Regions from separate parts of the Burkholderia seminalis genome, predicted to be linked through region 1. Evidence: riboswitches for the same ligand, from Rfam matches in the RefSeq annotation. Region 1 holds a riboswitch; the other holds the start of a gene.
What was found. Region 1 has a riboswitch for cobalamin ahead of cobA (uroporphyrinogen-III C-methyltransferase). Riboswitches for the same ligand answer to the same signal wherever they lie in the genome.
Positions count from the first base shown of each region.

Region 1 (9,363 bases):
GGGCGAAGTGCGTTCGCGCGGGATCGAGCTGAGCGCGACCGGCAAGGTCACGTCGAATCTGTCGGTGATCGCGTCGTACGTCTACCAGGACGTGAAGAACGTGCAGGCCAACGACGTGTCGCTGAACAACTGGCCGGTCGACATTCCGCGGCCGCGCCAGATGGCGTCGCTGTGGACCGACTGGACGTGGCACACGGGGCCGCTCGCGGGCTTCGGCCTCGGCGGCGGCATCCGCTACCAGAGCGCGTCGGCCGGTGCGGCGGACAACTCGCTGACGGTGTCGAGCGTCACGTTGTTCGACGCGGGGCTGCATTACGACGTGCGTAACTGGCGCTTCGCCGTGAACGGGACGAACCTGTTCAACCGCCATTACATCAGCGGTTGCCAGTCGTACAACGTCTGCGTGTTCGGAACCGACCGCACGGTGATCGCGACCGCGAAATACAACTGGTGACGTTGCGCGCCGCGGCCCGCCGGCCGGCCTTCGCGGCCGGCGCGGGCGGGCCGCGGCGCCTTCGTCCGCTTTTCCTCGACGCATCCATGCCGAAAAAAAATCTCGTCTACATCCAGTCGCTGCGCAACGGCGCGGCCGATCGCGCCGGCCAGCCGGTCGCTTATCGGGGCGGCACGCGCTACATGAAGGCGCCGCTCGAATTCCTCGTCGAACGCCTGAACGATTCGCCGCTCGGCGAGCGCTACACGCTCAAGGGCGTGATCGTCGACGACGACGAAGGCTCGCCGGCCGACCGCGCGAAAGTGGCCGACTACGGCTTCGCGCGCACGCCGGGCCGCCCGTGGATCCTGCCGGAGGGGTTGACGGTGCAGGGCACGCCGGTCGACGCGCTGTTCAGCGCGATTCCGTCGACGTACCGGCGCCTGCCGCGCGACGCGCGCGAGCGCGTGGCCGGCAAACAGGCGTTCGAGCGCCGCCTGCTCGAGCGCCTGCTCGAACTCGACGCCGACATCGTCGTGCTCGACGGGCTGCTCGTGATTCTCGACGAGCTCGTGCGGCCGGGCGCGCGCTTTCACCGGCGCATCGCGAACATCCACCCCGGCATCACGGCCGACGATTCGCCGTACCAGCGGCGCGGCGCGTGGGCGACGCTCGATGCGCTGCACGGCGCGCGCGGCGAACGGGTCGACTGGGCGAGCGGTACGACGTCGTCCGTCGAGCCCGTGACGATGACGGGCGCGTCGTTTCACTACGTCGACAACGGCATCGATTCCGGCGAGGTGATCTGCGACGTGCTCGACACGCCGATCGCGCCGGACGACACGATTCTCGAACTGCGCTGGAACAACTTCCAGCGCAGCCTGTTCCCGGCGCTCGAGCGGGGGCTGCATGTCCTCGCCGACCGCCACGACGCGGGAGTACTGTGATGGAAGACACGCTGACGAAACCTGCCGGTGCCGCCGACGCCGTCGCAAGCGAGGTGGCTGCCGCGCTCGACGGCGCCGCGCAGGGGCAGGCCGTGGCGGTCGTCGAGCACACGCTCGACGCCTGGCGGCCCGACGGTGCGCCGGACGAACTGCTCGCGGCGTTCGTCGCGCTGTTCAACACCGACACGCGGTACGACATCGCGACGATTTCGGTGCCGCTCGCCGGCGCGGAGGCGGCAGCCGTCGAGTCGTACGTCGCGCGCGCGGTGCGCGAGGGCGTGATCGACGGCGCGCAGGTCGTGGGCGACACGCTGCGGCTCACCGTGTCGCGCACGACGTTCTGGCAGAACCCGCGGCCGTGGCTGAAGGCGCCCGCGTCGGGCGGGATGCCGCTGCGCTACGCGATCACGAACGGCCATCGGCATCCGGTGCGCCCGCCGTCGCCGGCCGGCGAGATCTATGCGCGCTACATGCCGCAGGTCGGGATGACCTTCAGCCTGCGCACCGTCGACGTCGACGCGCATGCGGACCTGTTCAGCGGCTGGATGAACCTCGATCGGGTCGCGCATTTCTGGGACCAGCGCGGCACGCGCGACGAGCACGCGGCCTACCTTGCCGAGCGGCTCGCCGATCCGCACATGCACCCGATGATCGGTTATTTCGACGATACGCCGTTCGGCTATTTCGAGTTCTACTGGGCGAAGGAGGACCGCCTCGCGCCGTTCTACGACGCGCACGACTACGACCGCGGCTTGCACCTGCTGATCGGCGACTCGCGCTTCCAGAGCGCCGGCAAGCTGCATGCGTGGTGGAGCGGGGTGCTGCACTACATGTTCGTCGACGAACCGCGCACGCAGCGGCTCGTCGGCGAGCCGCGCGTCGATCACGTGCGGCACATCGCGTACATGCACCGGCTCGGGTTCTACACGCTGAAGGAATTCGATTTCCCGCACAAGCGCGCGGCGCTCACGGTGATCGAGCGCGATACGTTCTTTGACACTTTCCGCTTGCCGTGACGGCGCGGGCGCGCGGCGTCGGCACGCGCACGGGCCGCGCATCGAAGCGCCGGGTTGCGCGGCCGAACGCAGGGCAGGCTTCGTCGAGAAGGTGCTGTTTCGACCTCGGGAGCGTGGTGTTCTCGCGCATCAGGAAGGATCGCTTGTTCACTTTTGCATCAGCGCACACAAAAAACGTACAAGCGTCAAAAAGTGAACAGGATTTCGCAAGCCTTTGATGTAAAGCCACTATTTTCTCTACATGAGCGGCCACGCTTTCCTCTCATACGAACCATCGATGTGAAGCGCGCAGTTTTGCGTGTCGACGGCACGCCGGGCAGTCGTCCAGATGGTCGGGCCCCTGCGGCGCGAGTCGTGCCCGCATCCGGCAACTCCAGGTTGCCACCGCGACGACTTTCCGTCTGTCCGGTTGCCGTCGAATCGACTATCGTTGCCTGCATGTTCCGCACCGTACTTCAGGAGACGACACCGTGACGCACAGCGTGATCCCCGCAGGCCTGGCCGACGAAATGATCCAGATCCGGCACCGCATTCATGCCCACCCCGAACTGGGTTTCGAGGAATTCGCGACGAGCGACCTCGTCGCGGAGCAGTTGCAGTCGTGGGGTTATACGGTGCATCGCGGGCTCGGCGGAACCGGCGTCGTCGGGCAGTTGAAGGTGGGCGATGGCGCGCGGCGCCTCGGCCTGCGTGCCGACATGGACGCGCTGCCGATCCACGAGGCGACCGGGCTGCCGTACCAGAGCACGATCGCCGGCAAGATGCATGCGTGCGGCCACGACGGCCACACGGCGATGCTGCTCGCGGCCGCGAAGCATCTCGCCCGCGAGCGCCGTTTCTCGGGCACGCTGAACCTGATTTTCCAGCCGGCCGAGGAAGGGCTCGGCGGCGCGAAGATGATGCTCGACGAAGGGCTGTTCGAGCAGTTCCCGTGCGATGCGATCTTCGCGATGCACAACATGCCGGGCTTCCCCACCGGCCAATTCGGTTTCCTGCCGGGGCCGTTCATGGCGTCGTCGGATACCGTCGTCATCGACGTGCAAGGCCGCGGCGGCCACGGCGCGGTGCCGCACAAGGCGATCGATCCCGTCGTCGTGTGCGCGCAGATCGTGCTGGCGCTGCAGACGATCGTGTCGCGCAACGTATCGCCGCTCGACATGGCGATCGTCACGGTCGGCGCGATCCACGCGGGCGACGCGCCGAACGTGATTCCCGATCGCGCGCAGATGCGCCTGTCGGTGCGCGCGCTGAAGCCCGACGTGCGCGACCTGCTCGAAACGCGCATCAAGGAAGTCGTCCACGCGCAGGCCGCCGTGTTCGGCGCGACCGCGACGATCGACTACCAGCGCCGCTACCCGGTGCTCGTCAACGACGCGGAAATGACGGCGTTCGCGCGCGGCGTGGCGCGCGAGTGGGTCGGCGATGCAAACCTGATCGACGGGATGGTGCCGCTCACCGGCAGCGAGGATTTCGCGTTCCTGCTCGAAAAGCGGCCGGGCTGCTACCTGATCATCGGCAACGGCGACGGGGAGGGCGGCTGCATGGTGCACAACCCCGGCTACGACTTCAACGACGCGGCGCTGCCGACCGGCGCGTCGTACTGGGTCAAGCTGGCCGAGGCGTTTCTGGTGTGACGCGGTTTCGCGAACGTCGTCGTTGCCGGGCTCGCATGAGCTTTTCCGGCCGCGACGGATGTGCTCGGATTTGACGCTCCTTGACATCGGCGGGACAGGTCGCGTGCTACGCTGCGCGCGACGCCGGATCGGCTCGATGAATACAGGTGTGAATGACATGCGAAAACAGCTTCTGACCGTGCTGACGGCCTGTGCGGTGGGCGTTCTGGCGGCCGGGTGTGACGACCAGAAGGTGGCGGACGCGGTGAATTCGATCAAGCCCGACCCGCTCGCGTTCGGCAAACTGCAGCCGGGTGTCTCGACGACCGAGGACGTGCTCCGCCAGGCAGGCAAGCCCGAGATGGTCAGGCAGGGCGACGACGGCTCGCAGCGCTTCGAGTACCCGCGCGGCCCGTACGGCACGCGTACCTACATGCTCGATTTCGGGCCGGACGGCCGGCTCGTGTCGATCACGCAGGCGCTGACCGCGGCCAACATCGCGAAAGTCGTGCCCGGCATGTCGAAGGACGACGTGCGGCAACTGCTCGGCAAACCGACCGAAGTCGCGCAATACGCGTTGAGCCATGAAGAGGTGTGGAGCTGGCACTGGGCCGAGGGCGGCGTATCGGGCGACGCGATGTTCAACGCGCATTTCTCGCCCGACGGCACCGTGATCCGGACGTCGCGCTCGGAGGCGCCGGGGCGCGAAAAGCCCTGACGTCGCGGCACGCACGCAGGCTGTTCCGTCAGAATGCCGTGCCGCCGAACAGGGCCGCCGCCATCTCCGGATTCGACGGCCAGTACATGTGCATGTACGTCGCGACGATCGCGCCGCAGCGGTAGACGGCTTCGCCGCTGCCCGGCGCGCCGTCGGGGCGCGCGGCGCTCGCGACCGGCACCAGCGGCGTCGCGAACCGCGAATAGTGGAACGTATGGCCGCGCATCGGCCCGTTGCGCGTCTCGAGTTGCTGCATGCCGAGCGCCGCGAACCGGCGCTGCATCGTCGCATGACCCGGCAACACGCCCAGCATCGGCGTCGTCACGCCGTCCACGTCGGTCAGCGATTCGCACAGATACACCATCCCTCCGCATTCCGCGACGATCGGCCGGCCGGCCGCCGCGTGCGTGCGAATCGTCCGCGCGGTCCCGGCATTCGCCGCGAGCGTCGCCGCATGCAATTCCGGATAACCGCCCGGCAGGAACAGCGCGTCGCAATCGTCGGGCACCGGTTCGTCGGCGAGTGGCGAGAAGAACCGCAACGCCGCACCGAGCGCATCCAGCAGCGCGAGGTTCGCCGGATAGATGAACGAGAACGCCGCATCGCGTGCGACGGCGATCCGCTTGCCCGCAAGCACGCGCGGCAGCGGCGCCGCGGCGTCCGGTGCCGCGAACGCGACGGCCGGCGGCAATTCGGCGAGCGCCGTCCGCGCGAGCACGTCGGCCGCGCGCTCGAGCCGCGCGTCGAGATCGTCGATGTCGGCCGGTTGATGCAGGCCGAGATGCCGCTCCGGCAGCGTGATGCCCGCATCGGCCGGCACGTGTCCGAGCCAGCGGAGGTCGCCGGGCAGCGCCTGTTGCAGCAGTTCCGCATGCCGCGCGGAGCCGACGCGGTTTGCCAGCACGCCGTGAAACGGCAGTGTCGGCCTGAACCGGGCGAGCCCGAACGCGATCGCCGCGAATGTCTGCGCCATCGCCTTCGCCGAAATCACCGCGACGACCGGGACGCCGAACGCGGCCGCGAGATCGGCGCTGCTCGGCGTGCCGTCGAACAGCCCCATCACGCCTTCGATCAGGATCAGATCCGCGTCGCGCGCGGCATCGGCGAGCAGCGCGCGGCAGCCGGTTTCGCCGACCATCCCGAGATCGAGCGCATGCACGGGCGCGCCGCTCGCGCGCTCGAGCAGCATCGGATCGAGAAAGTCGGGCCCGGTCTTGAACACGCGTACGCGGCGGCCGAGCCGGCGGTGCAGCCGTGCAAGACCGGCCGTCACCGACGTCTTGCCCTGGCCCGACGCGGGTGCGCTGACGAACAGCGCGGGGCAGGCCGGCACGCTCAGAACTCCACGCCGCGCTGCGCCTTCACGCCTTGCTCCTTGTACGGGTGCTTGACGAGCCGCATTTCGGTGACGAGGTCGGCCGCGTCGATCAGCGCATCGGGCGCGTGCCGCCCCGTGACGACGACGTGCACCGAAGCGGGACGCGCGACGAGCGTCGCGAGCACTTCGTCGAGCGGCAGGTATTCATACTTCAGCACGGTGTTCAGCTCGTCGAGGATCACCATCCGGTAGTCGCCGCTCTCGATCATCCGGCGCGCCTCGTCCCAGCCCTTGCGCGCGGTCGCGATATCGGCGTCGCGGTTCTGCGTGTTCCACGTATAGCCGTCGCCCATCGTCACGAAATCGCATTCCGCGACCGCGCCGAGAAAGTCGCGCTCGGACGTATGCAGCGCGCCCTTGATGAACTGCACGACACCGAGCCGCATGCCGTGGCCGAGCACGCGCACGGCCATGCCGAACGCGGCCGTGCTCTTGCCCTTGCCGTTGCCGGTATTGACGATCAGCAGGCCCTTTTCCAGGGTGGCGGCGGCCTGCTTCTTCTCGTGGCCGGCGCGGCGGCGTTCGGTCATCCGCTGATGGGATTCGGCATCGGTCTTCATCGGAAATCGTCCTGTCGAAAGCGAAACAAAGGGTTCAGAGCGGGCCGGCGAGGGCAACCGTCACGCCGTCCCGGATGGATTTGGGGCCCAGCAGCCGGCCATGCGGCGCCGCGAGCTGCGCGCAGGGTTCGGCCACGCCCGCCACCCCGAAGCGCGCCAGCGCGGCGTCCGACGGGCCGCTCGCGGCCAGTTCGGGACGGCTCGCCAGCTGCGCCGCGTCGAACGCGACGAGCGGCCAGCCGCGGCGCGCGCACAGCATGCGCAGCGCCCGCGCACACGCCTTGTCGGCGAGCGTCGCGACGAGCGCCGGTTCGGCGGCCGGGTAACGCGCCAGCGCCGCACGGATCGCGGCATCGAGCTGCGCGGCCGTGACGCCCGCGCGAAAACCGATGCCGAGCGCGACGCGCATCATGCGCGGCCGCCGAGCGCCGCACGCACGGCCGGATCGTCGGCAAGCGCCGCGACGCGGCCGATCACGACGATGGCCGGTGAACCGATGCCGGTTGCGCCGACGCGTTCGACGAGCGTGTCGAGCGTCGCGAGGACCTGCCGCTGCTCGGGGCGGGTCGCATGCTCGATCGCCGCGCACGGCGTATCGCCGGGCAGGCCGCCGCCGCGCAGCGCGGCGGTGATCGCGTCGAGCCGGCGGATGCCCATGTAGATCACGATCGTCATGCGCGTGGCCGCGAGCGCGCGCCAGTCGGGCTCGTCGGCGCCCGCGCCGTGGCCCGTGACGAAGATCACGCCCTGCGCGGCGCCGCGCTGCGTGACCGGGATGCCGAGCGCGGCCGGCGCGGCAATGCCTGCGGTGATGCCGTTCACGATCTCGACCGCAAAACCCGCCGCGCCCAGCGCGGCCAGTTCCTCGCCGCCGCGGCCGAACACGAACGGATCGCCGCCCTTGAGCCGCGCGACGCTGCGGCCCGCCCGCAAGTGCGCGAGCATCGCGGCGACGATCGCTTCCTGCGGCGTCGACGCATGGCCGCCGCGCTTGCCGACGTGCTCGACCTGCGCATCGGCGCGTGCATGGCGCAGCACGTCGGGATTCACGAGATCGTCGACGAGCAGCACGTCGGCCGCGCCGATCGCACGCACGGCCTTGAGCGTCAGCAGGTCGGCGTCGCCGGGGCCGGCGCCGATGAGCCACGCGCGGCTCATCGCACGCGGCACGGCACGCACCGTGTCGAAACAGTGGAAAGGAACAGGCGGGCGGCACATCGGCGGCCGGCGGGCAGGCAGTGCATGACGGATCGGACGAAGCCCGCGCGGACGCGGGCGGAATGCGCACCCCATCCGTCCCCCGCGGATCGGGCGTTCGGCGAGCATTGGGCTCGCCCCTTGCGTCGGCCGGTATCCGGGCTGGCCGCTTGCCAGGCCGCAGCCTTCCCGCCCGGTGAAGGGCAGTGGCATCGCGGGCGGCCTGGGCGCGTGCGCGGGGAGCGCGGCGCGCGGGCGGCGTACCGTTGCGGGGACAGCACAGGCCGGGCGGTCGTCCGCCTCCTGTTTCCCGTTTAACTGCATGCACGGAATGCGCATGCGAGCACCGAACGCGGCGCATACGATAGCACAGCGGTTCGCCCGCGCGAACCGGCCACGGCCGGCCTCCGGCACGGTGCGCCGGCGGTGCGCAACGCAGTCCGGCGCCCCGTGCCGCCTTGACGCTCCCGGCCCCGCCGCCTACACTCGCACGCGTTTTGGTGCTCGCGCGTGCCGCTCCGGCGCGCGCAGTTAAACGGGAAACAGGGAGCCTGCCTGCACCGCAGTCGAGCCAACCTGTGCTGCCCCCGCAACGGTAAGCGAACGTGTCGCGCGCGAGCGCGATGCAGCGCCGCTTCGCCGCCTGCCGCGTGCAGGCGGACGACCGCCACTGGATGCCGCGCGCATCCGGGAAGGCGAAGCGGCGTGTTCGCCAGCCCGGATACCGGCCTAAACGTTGGGGTTCAGCGCCGCGGGGAGGCGGCGCATCGTCCACGGCCGCAGCAGGCCCGACGCCCGGGGTGTTCCGCTTCCTCCGCCGATCAGCCCCCCGCGCGAACGCGCCGGGCCGGGACGGCGAACGGCAGGCGGCGCGGGCAGGGCCGGCGGCAGCCGTGTTGGCATTCACGATGTCGACCGTTCGCAAGGAAGCACCATGTCCGATTCGTTGTTCCGCCCGTCGCGCGGTTGTTCGCGCGGATCGCGCGGCGGTCTGCCTGCGCGTCGCCCGATGAATGGCCTCGCCGCCGCCAACGCGACGATCCCGTCCTGATTCCCTCTTCGACACCGGACCTACCATGACCCTACGCAAGCTTCCCGTCACGATCGTCACGGGCTTTCTCGGCAGCGGCAAGACGACGCTGATGCGCCACATCCTGCAGCACGCCGCGGGCCGCCGCATCGCGGTGATCGTCAACGAATTCGGCGAGCTCGGCATCGACGGCGAGATCCTCAAGGGCTGCGGCATCGGCTGCGAGGACGCCGACGGCGCGCAGGGCGAAGCGTCGGGCCAGCTGTACGAACTCGCGAACGGCTGCCTGTGCTGCACCGTGCAGGAAGAGTTCTACCCGGTGATGGAGGCGCTCGTCGAACGGCGCGCGGACATCGACCACGTGCTGATCGAGACATCGGGCCTCGCGCTGCCGAAGCCGCTCGTGCAGGCGTTCAACTGGCCGACGATCCGCAACAGCTTCACGGTCGACGCGGTCGTGACCGTGGTCGA
Region 1 is NZ_CP013398.1:1,808,630-1,817,992, forward strand. Features, by position in the region: gene WJ12_RS08160 (TonB-dependent siderophore receptor) at 1-454, shown strand, start outside; gene WJ12_RS08165 (formyl transferase) at 541-1,380, shown strand; gene WJ12_RS08170 (GNAT family N-acetyltransferase) at 1,380-2,396, shown strand; gene WJ12_RS08175 (M20 aminoacylase family protein) at 2,867-4,030, shown strand; gene bamE (outer membrane protein assembly factor BamE domain-containing protein) at 4,188-4,727, shown strand; gene WJ12_RS08185 (cobyrinate a,c-diamide synthase) at 4,756-6,060, opposite strand; gene cobO (cob(I)yrinic acid a,c-diamide adenosyltransferase) at 6,063-6,665, opposite strand; gene WJ12_RS08195 (cobalamin biosynthesis protein) at 6,700-7,077, opposite strand; gene cobA (uroporphyrinogen-III C-methyltransferase) at 7,074-7,883, opposite strand; cobalamin riboswitch at 7,994-8,229, opposite strand; cobalamin riboswitch at 8,344-8,609, shown strand; gene cobW (cobalamin biosynthesis protein CobW) at 8,939-9,363, shown strand, end outside.

Region 2 (9,363 bases), 930 kb from region 1:
GACGCGCTGCATGAGCATTCGGCCTGGCTCGTCGGGCAGGTCACGCGCGAGGTGGCGCTCGCGCTGGAGACCGAGGTCATGGACTGGGTCCGCGACGCGGTCGATGAAGAGATCGCACGCCGCCGCGCCGGCCATTCCGGCTGAACGCGCGGTCGCTCCGCGGCGGAAAAGAGGGGGCGGTCCCGGCAAGTGCCGGTAAGGTGGCCGTCAAGGCACCGGCCGGCCGGTGCAGGGCCGCCTGACGGCAAACGCGCGGCACAACGGCGACCGGTGTCCGGGGCATCCGGATCAGCGCACCGACAGCACCCATTGCGCGAGCGTATGGGCTTCGGTATTCGTCAGTTGCGTATTGGCGGGCATCGGCACGCTGCCCCATACGCCGACGCTGCCTTTCACGATCGATTGGGCCAGGTAGTCGACGGCGTCGCCGCGTGCCGCGTACTTGCCGGCGATATCGTGGAACGACGGGCCCATCAGCGGCTTGGTCACCGCGTGGCAGGCCATGCAGTTCTTGCGCTGCGCCAGCGCGAGCCCGTCGGCCTGGTCGGCACGCGCGGCGGCCGCGCCGCCGGCCAGCAGCGTCACGAGCAGCGCGCGCAATATCGTCTGTTTCATGCGGTTCTCCGCCGGCGGGGACAGCCGGCCTCATGGTCCGCGCATTATAGAAGCAAAGGGAAGGCGCGTTTTGCGCGTTCCCCGGCGGCCGTGCCTGTTGGGGCCGCATGCCGCGACGCGCTCACGTCACCCCGTAACGGCCCCCTGGTTCGCCGGCCGGGCGAGCGCCGCGAATTTCGCGAGCACGCCGCGCGTATAGCGGGGCGCCGGCTGGCGCCATGCGGCGCGGCGTCGTGCGAGCTCCGCGTCGTCCACATTCAGCTGCAGCAGCAGCCGGTGCGCGTCGATCGTGATCGAGTCGCCTTCCTGCACGAGCGCGATCGTGCCGCCGACGAACGCCTCCGGCGCGACGTGGCCGACCACCATGCCCCAGGTGCCGCCCGAGAAGCGGCCGTCCGTGATGAAGCCGACCGATTCGCCGAGCCCCTTGCCGATGATCGCGGAGGTCGGCGCGAGCATTTCCGGCATGCCGGGGCCGCCTTGCGGGCCGAGATAGCGCAGCACGAGGATGTCGCCCGCGCGGATCCGGTCGCCGAGGATCGCATCCATCGCGCTCTGTTCGTCGTCGAACACGCGGGCCGGGCCGGTGATCACCGGGTTCTTCAGGCCGGTGATCTTAGCGACCGCGCCGTCTTCCGCGAGATTGCCCTTCAGGATCGCCAGGTGGCCTTCCTGGTACAGCGCGCGGTCGATCGGGAAGATCACGTCCTGGTCGGCGCGCGGCACGCTCGGCACGTCCTTCAGTTCGTCGGCGATCGTGCGACCGGTGATCGTCATGCAGTCGCCGTGCAGCAGTCCCGCGTCGAGCAGGATCTTCAGCACCTGCGGAATCCCGCCGGCGCGGTGCAGGTCGGTCGCCACATACTTCCCTGACGGCTTCAGGTCGCAGATCACGGGCACGCGCTTGCGGATGCGCTCGAAATCGTCGATCGTCCAGTCGACCTCGGCCGCGTGCGCGATCGCGAGATAGTGCAGCACCGCATTGGTCGAGCCGCCCGTGGCCATGATCACCGACACGGCGTTCTCGATCGCTTCCTTCGTGATGATGTCGCGCGGCTTCAGGTCGCGCTTCACGGCCTCGACGAGCACCCGCGCCGATTCGGCGGCCGAATCGACCTTCTCCTGGTCGGGGTTCGCCATCGTCGACGAATACAGCAGCGACATGCCGAGCGCCTCGAACGACGAGCTCATCGTGTTCGCGGTGTACATGCCGCCGCACGAGCCCGACGTCGGGCACGCGTTCTTCTCGACCCCTTCGAAGTCCTCCTGCGACATCCGGCCCGCGGTGAATTCGCCGACGGCCTCGAACGACGACACGATCGTCAGGTCGCGGCCCTTCCAGTTGCCCGGGCGGATCGTGCCGCCGTACACGTAGATGCCCGGCACGTTCAGGCGCGCGAGCGCGATCATGCCGCCCGGCATGTTCTTGTCGCAGCCGCCGACCACCACCACGCCGTCCATCCATTGGCCCTGCACGCAGGTCTCGATGCAGTCGGCGATCACCTCGCGCGACACGAGCGAGTACTTCATCCCCTCGGTGCCCATCGACATGCCGTCCGAAATCGTCGGCGTGCCGAAGATCTGCGGATTCGCGCCGGACGCCTTCACGGCCTCGACGGCCGCGTCCGACAGGCGCTGCAGGCCGGAATTGCATGGCGTGATCGTCGAATGGCCGTTCGCGATGCCGATCATCGGCTTGTCGAAATCGTCCTTCTGGTAGCCGAGTGCGTAATACATCGAGCGGTTCGGCGAACGGGCCACGCCTTGCGTGATGTGCTTCGAGCGACGGTTGTACGACATGGGGGGCTCCATCGTTGTGTGGGCGTCGCTCGTGAGGGCGCGCCGGTTTGGGTCAATCAAGAATGGAGTTTCCGGATTGGGATGTCCAATATATTATTTGTCGCCTATTAAGTCTTTTTGCGAATGAGTCAAGCATGGCCGATCCGACACCCGACTTGCGCCAGTGGCGTTATTTCGCGACCGTGGCCGACGAACGCCATTTCGGCCGCGCGGCCGAGCGCCTGTCGATGACGCAGCCGCCGCTGTCGCAGGCGATCCGCGCGCTCGAGGACGCGCTGGGCGTCGCGTTGTTCGTGCGCACCAAGCGTTCGGTGGCGCTGACGGCGGTCGGCGCGGCGCTGTTGCCCGACGTGCGCCGGCTGCTGGCATCGGCCGATGCGCTGCCGCCGCTCGCGCGGCGGCTCGCGCGCGGCGAGGCCGGCTCGCTGTCGCTCGCGTTCGTGTCGACCGCGGATTACGGGCTGCTGCCGTCGCTGCTGCGCGCGTTCGGCGCACGCTATCCGCAGGTGCGCCTGCAGCTCGCGGAGGCGACGAGCGACGTGCAGATCGACGAACTCGTCGCCGGGCGCATCGACGCGGGACTCGTCATTCCACCGGTGCCGCCGCGCCACGCAGCCGGCCTGTCGTACCTGCCCGTGGTGCGCGAGCCGCTGGTGGTCGCGATGCCCGCCGCGGCATCCGATGCGGCCGAAGACGTGCCCGTGCACCTCGCCGAAGTGGCCGCGCTGCCGCTCGTGATCTTTCCGCGCCGTTTGGCGCCCGGCTTTTATGACATCATTACGGGCTGCTACGGCGCGGCGGGGGAAACCCCGCGCATCGGCCAGGAGGCGATCCAGATGCAGACGATCGTCAGCCTCGTGTCGGCCGGCATGGGCGTCGCACTGGTGCCGCAATCGCTGCGTAACCTGCGGCGCACCGGTGTGGTCTACCGGCCGCTTGCCGGGCACGCGCCGGTCGTCGAGACCGGCCTCGTGTGGCGCACGGGCGACGTGAGTCCCGTGCTGGCCGGCTTCATCGACGTCGTGCGCGCGCACGGCCCCGCCGCGTGACGTGAACGATGGCGCGCCGGTGCCGTCCAATGCGCGGTGCCGCGTAGTGCTGCGCAGCGCGACTGCCGTACCGCATTCGAAAACTTCTTCGCTAACCCATGATCATTCACCCGAATTTCGACCCCGTTGCGATCCATCTCGGGCCGCTGGCCGTGCGCTGGTATGGCCTCATGTATCTCGTCGGCTTCATCGCGGCGATCGTCGTCGGCCGGATCCGCCTGAAGCTGCCGCATGTCGCCGCGCAGGGCTGGACCGCGAAGGACATCGACGACATGATGTTCTACGGCGTGCTCGGCACCGTGCTCGGCGGCCGGCTCGGTTATGTGTTGTTCTACAAGGCCGATTTCTATTTCTCGCATCCGCTCGACGTGTTCAAGGTGTGGGAGGGCGGCATGTCGTTTCACGGCGGCTTCCTCGGCGTCACGCTCGCGATGATGCTGTTCGCGTGGCAGCGCAAGCGCCCGTGGCTGCAGGTCACCGACTTCGTCGCGCCGATGGTGCCGACGGGGCTCGCGGCCGGGCGCCTCGGCAACTTCATCAACGGCGAGCTGTGGGGCCGCGTGACCGACCCCGCCGCACCGTGGGCGATGCTGTTCCCGGGCGCGATGCGCGACGACGCGGCCTGGCTGCCGAAGCATCCGGCGCTCGTCGAGCAGTGGCATCTCGCCGACGTGTTCATGCAATACCAGATGCTGCCGCGCCATCCTTCGCAGCTCTATGAAATCGCGCTCGAAGGCATCGCGCTGTTCTTCGCGTTGTTTTTCTTCGCGCGCAAGCCGCGGCCGATGGGCGCCGTGTCCGCGCTGTTCCTGATCGGCTACGGCCTCGCCCGTTTCACGGTCGAGTTCGCGCGCGAGCCCGACGACTTCCTCGGCCTGCTTGCACTGGGCCTGTCGATGGGGCAGTGGCTGTCGCTGCCGATGATCCTCGCGGGCGTCGCGCTGATGGCCTGGGCGTATCGCCGCCGTGCGGCGAACGCCGCCGCGTAATGTGAAATCGATGCGCGCGCAACCGTCGCGCGCATCGGCAATCTGCAGGCGCATAAAAAACGCCGGCCCTCGGGCCGGCGTTTTTCGTTTCCGACAACGCGTGGCGCGTTACTTCATCTGCACCGAGCCGTTGACGGTAACCGACACGGTCGCCTTGCCGCCTTCGACCGCGATCGGCGCGCTCATCTTCGCGCTGTCCATCGGCGCCGCGGCCATCGCCATCATGCGCGGGTACGGCTGCACGTTGCGGCCGCTGCCGACGTTCACGTCGCGAATCGTGTAGCTGCTGTAGCCGAATGCCTTCGCGGCTTCGTCCGCGCGTGCGCGGAACGACTTGATCGCCTCGGTCGTGAGCTTCTGCTCGGCCGTGCGCTGCGCTTCAGGCGACAGCGAGAACTCGACGTTCGCGACCTGCATCAGGTTCGACAACTGGCCCGCGAGCTTCGACGCCGCGGCGAAATCGCGCGATTCGAGCGCCACCTCGGTACGGCCGCGCCACGCGGAAATCTTGCCGTCGCGATCGGTGCTCGGATACACGGAGAATGCACCCGTGTGTGCGGTGACGCCCGACACGCCCTTTGCCTGCGACAGCGCCGCGTCGGCGCGCTGGTTCAGCTGCGCCGTCAGGCTGCCCGGATCCTTGGCCTGCTGCTCGTAGAACAGCGTGATGTGGATGATGTCCTGCGGCACGTCGGCGCTGGCTTGCGACGACAGCGACAGCACGCCTGCCGGCTCGGGGAAATGCGGGTTGGCGGTTTGCGCGTGCGCGGCCGGCGACGCGAGCGTCAGCGCGACGGGAACGGCGGCGGCGAGGGCGAGCGACAGCGCGAGAGCGGATTTCTTGGTCATTGTTGGACTCCTTGTGCGAGGGCGCGCACGCGGATCACGCGTGCACGACGCGGGCGTACCGCGCGACGAAATAAACGACGGCCGGCCCGATCGGCCGACAGCGGTTGCTTAGGCTGCGCAAAAGTGCCGCGAGTTCCGTGCCGGCCGCGCGTGCTGACCAGATTTGACCTTTGGCGCGCGCCTACTTCATCAGCTTTTCGGTGATGAAGCGCCATTCGGCGCGCGTCACGGGTGTGATCGACAACCGGTTGCCCCGGGCCAGCACGCGCATGTCGGCGAGTTCGTCGTGCTCGCGCAGTGCGGCAAGCGGCACGAGCGGCGACTTCTTCACGTAGCGCACGTCGACGAGCAGCCAGCGCGGCGCTTCCTGCGTCGATTTCGGGTCGTAGTAGGGGCTTTTCGGATCGAACTGCGTGGGATCGGGGTAGGGTGTCGACGACACTTCGGCGAGGCCCGCGATGCCCGGCTCGGGGCAGCTCGAGTGATAGAACAGCACGCCGTCGCCGATCTTCATCGTGTCGCGCATGAAATTGCGCGCCTGATAATTGCGCACGCCGGTCCACGGCAGCGAGCGCTGCGGAGCGTTGGCGAGATCGTCGATGCTTGCTTCGTCCGGTTCGGACTTCATCAGCCAGTATTGCATGGATCGTGATCGACGCAGAAAGGGCTGCTACAAAAGAAAACGGCACCGGGACTCGCCCGATGCCGTTGGATAGGCCCCCGCCTTGGCCGCTAGGCCGGCATCCTGAACCTGGGGTTCAGAATTGGTCGCAGTTAGCAGCACTTCGGGTACATCAGACAGAGTGACGCGCGCGCCCGTGCTACAAATTTCCGCAACCGTGCACATGGCATTGGTTCAAGGAATATATGACCTTGGCGAACCAGGCAGGGAAGCTGACTGAACTGTGATTCGATGCGCCAATTTGACCACCGTTGACCGCCGAGATCAAGGGGAATCGACGCATCGTTTGAAACGTTACTGCGTCTCGTGCTGTGCGAGCACCGCGCCGAGCTGTTCGTTCATCTGGTGCATTGTACGACGGATTTCCTCCGCCGGAAATGCTTCACCGTGCCGCACGCTCGTTTGCAGCCGCAGCAATTCCGATGCGAGCGACAGCGCCGCCATCACCGCAATGCGATCGGTGCCGCGTACCGAACTGTTCGAGCGGATTTTCGACATTTCGGCGTCGACGCGCGCGACGGCCTCGAGCAGTGCCGCTTCGGTCTCGGCCGAACAGGCGAGACGATAGGCCTGACCGAGAATCGAGACTTCGATCTGCTTGGTGCTCATGCATGTTCTCCGTGGCTGGCCGCGTCATCGCCATCCGGGCGTGCCTGCGCATCCAGCAGGTCGAGCTGGTTGTCGGCTTGCTCCGCGCTTTTCGAGCGCGGCAGCTTTTCGAGAATCGCGTTCAGTTTCACCTGGGCGTCGTCGATCTTTGCCGACAGCGTGTCGCGCTCGGCCGCGAGCGCATTGCGTTCGTCGCGCAGTGCCGCGAGTTCCGCGCGGACCGTGTCCGCTTCCGCGCGCAATTGCGCGACCTGCTCCTCGAGCGCGAGCCGTTCCGCGTGATAGCGCTTGTTCAGCGAAATCAGACGGCCAATATTTTGAGATAAGGTTTCGAGTTCGTTGAGCATTTGCTGCGTCCTCTAAAGACCCAGCATTTTAGCGCGGAATAACGCGCAATCCGACATCTGTAACGTTTCCAGTCGTAACACCCCGGCTTCTTGCCGCGAATCGGTGCTTCCCGTGCGTGTCCGGATGCTTCCTTGACGCTCGCGCGACCGGCTCCTAAACTGGCGCCGCCTCGGTGCTCGCGCGTGGCACGCGCGGTTAAACGGGAAGCAGGGCGTGCGCTCCGGGAGCGTGCCAACCTGCGCTGCCCCCGCAACGGTAAGCGGCCGCGTCCGTCGACGCAGGCCGGCTCGGGCGCGTTTTGCGTGCAGGTGTCGCACGCGGGCGCGGGCCACTGCGCGTGAAACGCGCGGGAAGGCGAGCCGGACCGCCGCCAGCCCGGATACCGGCCGAGACGGGAAGCCCGCACGGGTTTCATGACGCGCGGCCTGCGGGGAGGCGGGGCGCGCAACGCTTCACGGAATGTTCTTCGATGCTGACCCCAATCGTCCGCGCGGCGTCCCCGTCACGTCCGGCCGGCCACCTCGAGCGGATGCGCCGCGCATCATGCGCGCGGCCGTGCACGGCATGAGCGCCGCGCGCGCCGCCGCGATCTGGGCCGCGCTGGCCGCCGTGGTCGCGCTGCTGTTCGTCGCGTCGCTGTCGATCGGCAGCGTGCCGATGTCGCCGTGGCAGGCGCTCGTGTCGCTCGTCCCGCATGGCGGCGACGCGCTGTTCGCCGAGATCGTCCGCACGCTGCGTCTGCCGCGCGCGCTCGCCGGCTTCGCGTGCGGCGCGCTGCTCGCGCTGGCCGGCGCGCTGTTGCAGGTGCTGCTGCGCAACCCGCTTGCGGAACCGTACGTGCTCGGCGTGTCCGGCGGCGCGGCCGGCTTCGCGCTCGTCGCGATGATTGCCGGCGGCGCATGGTGGCTCGTCGACGCGTCGGCATTCGCCGGTTCGCTCGTCTCGGTCGCGCTCGTGCTCGGTCTCGCGCGCCGCGCGTTGTGGCGCGGCGATTCGCGCGACGCGTCGCCGCGCCTGCTGCTCACCGGCGTCGTGATCGCGGCCGGGTGGGGCGCGCTCGTCACGCTGTTGCTGTCGCTCGCTCCCGATGCGCGGCTGCGCGGCATCATCTTCTGGCTCACGGGCGACCTGAACGGCGTGACGGCGCCCTGGTTCGCATGGGGGGCGCTGTTGCTGGCCGCATGCGTCGCGCTGCCGGCCGCGCCGCAACTGAACGTGCTGCTGCGCGGCGACGCGACCGCGCAGGCGCTCGGCGTGCCCGTCGCGCGCCTGCGCGTGCGGATCTATCTCGTCGCGTCGCTGGCGGCCGCGGCCGCGGTGACGACGGCCGGCACGATCGGCTTCGTCGGCCTCGTCGTGCCGCATGCGCTGCGGCTCGCGTTCGGCAACGACCAGCGGATGCTGCTGCCGGCCGCGATGCTCGCGGGCGGCGGCGGCGTGATGGCGGCCGACCTGCTCGCGCGCACCGCGATCGCGCCCGCGCAGTTGCCGGTCGGCGTGATGACCGCGTTGATCGGCGTGCCGGTGTTCCTGTGGATGTTGTTGAGGAGGCCGATGCGATGACGGATGCCGCACTGCGCGCGGGCGGCGGCGAGCTGCGCTGCATGGCCGTCGACCTGACGCTGAAGGCCGGCGCGCGCACGTTGCTCGACGGGTTCACGCAGGCGTTTCGGCCCGGCGAGATCTGGTGCGTCGCGGGGCCGAACGGCGCCGGCAAGACGACGCTGCTCGCGACGCTCGCGGGGTTGCAGCCGCCGGCCGGCGGACAGGTCGAGATCGACGGCCGGCCGCTGGTCGCGTGGCCGCCCGGGCCCCTCGCGCAGCGTCGCGCGCTGATGCCGCAGCAGCTGCACGACGCGTTCAGCGCGACGGTGCTCGACACGGTGCTGCTTCACCGCTATCCGTATCTCGGCGGCTGGGGCTGGGAGCGCGACGGCGATCGCGCGGCCGCGTACGACGCACTCGCGACGTTCGATCTGACCGCACTCGCGTCGCGCGATGTATTGTCGCTGTCGGGCGGCGAGCGGCAGCGGGTCGCGCTGGCCGCGACGCTGTGCCAGGATGCGCCGCTGATGCTGCTCGACGAACCGCTCGCGCATCTCGACCTGCATCACCAGATCGACTGCCTGACCGCGCTGGGCGCATGGCTCGACCGGGGCCCGCGCACGGTGCTGTTTTCGTGCCACGACCTGAATCTCGCGCGGCGTTTCGCGACGCACGCGTTGCTGCTCGACGGCCGCGGCCGCGCGTCGGCCGGCCCCGTGCACGACGTGCTGACGCCCGAACGCGCGAGCGACGCGTTCGGCTATCCGCTCGTGCTGATCCGCGAGAACGGCCGCGATGCGTTGCTGCCGGCATGGCCTGCGCGACCATGACCTTTCCTTTTCCGATTCCTCCGATGCGCGGCGCGTGCCGCGCCAAC
Region 2 is NZ_CP013398.1:2,734,692-2,744,054, reverse strand. Features, by position in the region: gene WJ12_RS12405 (DUF2486 family protein) at 1-144, shown strand, start outside; gene WJ12_RS12400 (c-type cytochrome) at 289-615, opposite strand; gene ilvD (dihydroxy-acid dehydratase) at 742-2,415, opposite strand; gene WJ12_RS12390 (LysR family transcriptional regulator) at 2,550-3,464, shown strand; gene lgt (prolipoprotein diacylglyceryl transferase) at 3,563-4,453, shown strand; gene WJ12_RS12380 (SIMPL domain-containing protein) at 4,562-5,302, opposite strand; gene WJ12_RS12375 (EVE domain-containing protein) at 5,484-5,945, opposite strand; RNA gene ssrS (6S RNA) at 6,016-6,197, opposite strand; gene WJ12_RS12365 (cell division protein ZapA) at 6,279-6,593, opposite strand; gene WJ12_RS12360 (ATPase) at 6,590-6,940, opposite strand; cobalamin riboswitch at 7,095-7,346, shown strand; gene WJ12_RS12355 (FecCD family ABC transporter permease) at 7,506-8,504, shown strand; gene WJ12_RS12350 (ABC transporter ATP-binding protein) at 8,501-9,316, shown strand.
Region 2: another riboswitch for cobalamin. It lies ahead of WJ12_RS12355 (FecCD family ABC transporter permease); the one in region 1 lies ahead of cobA (uroporphyrinogen-III C-methyltransferase).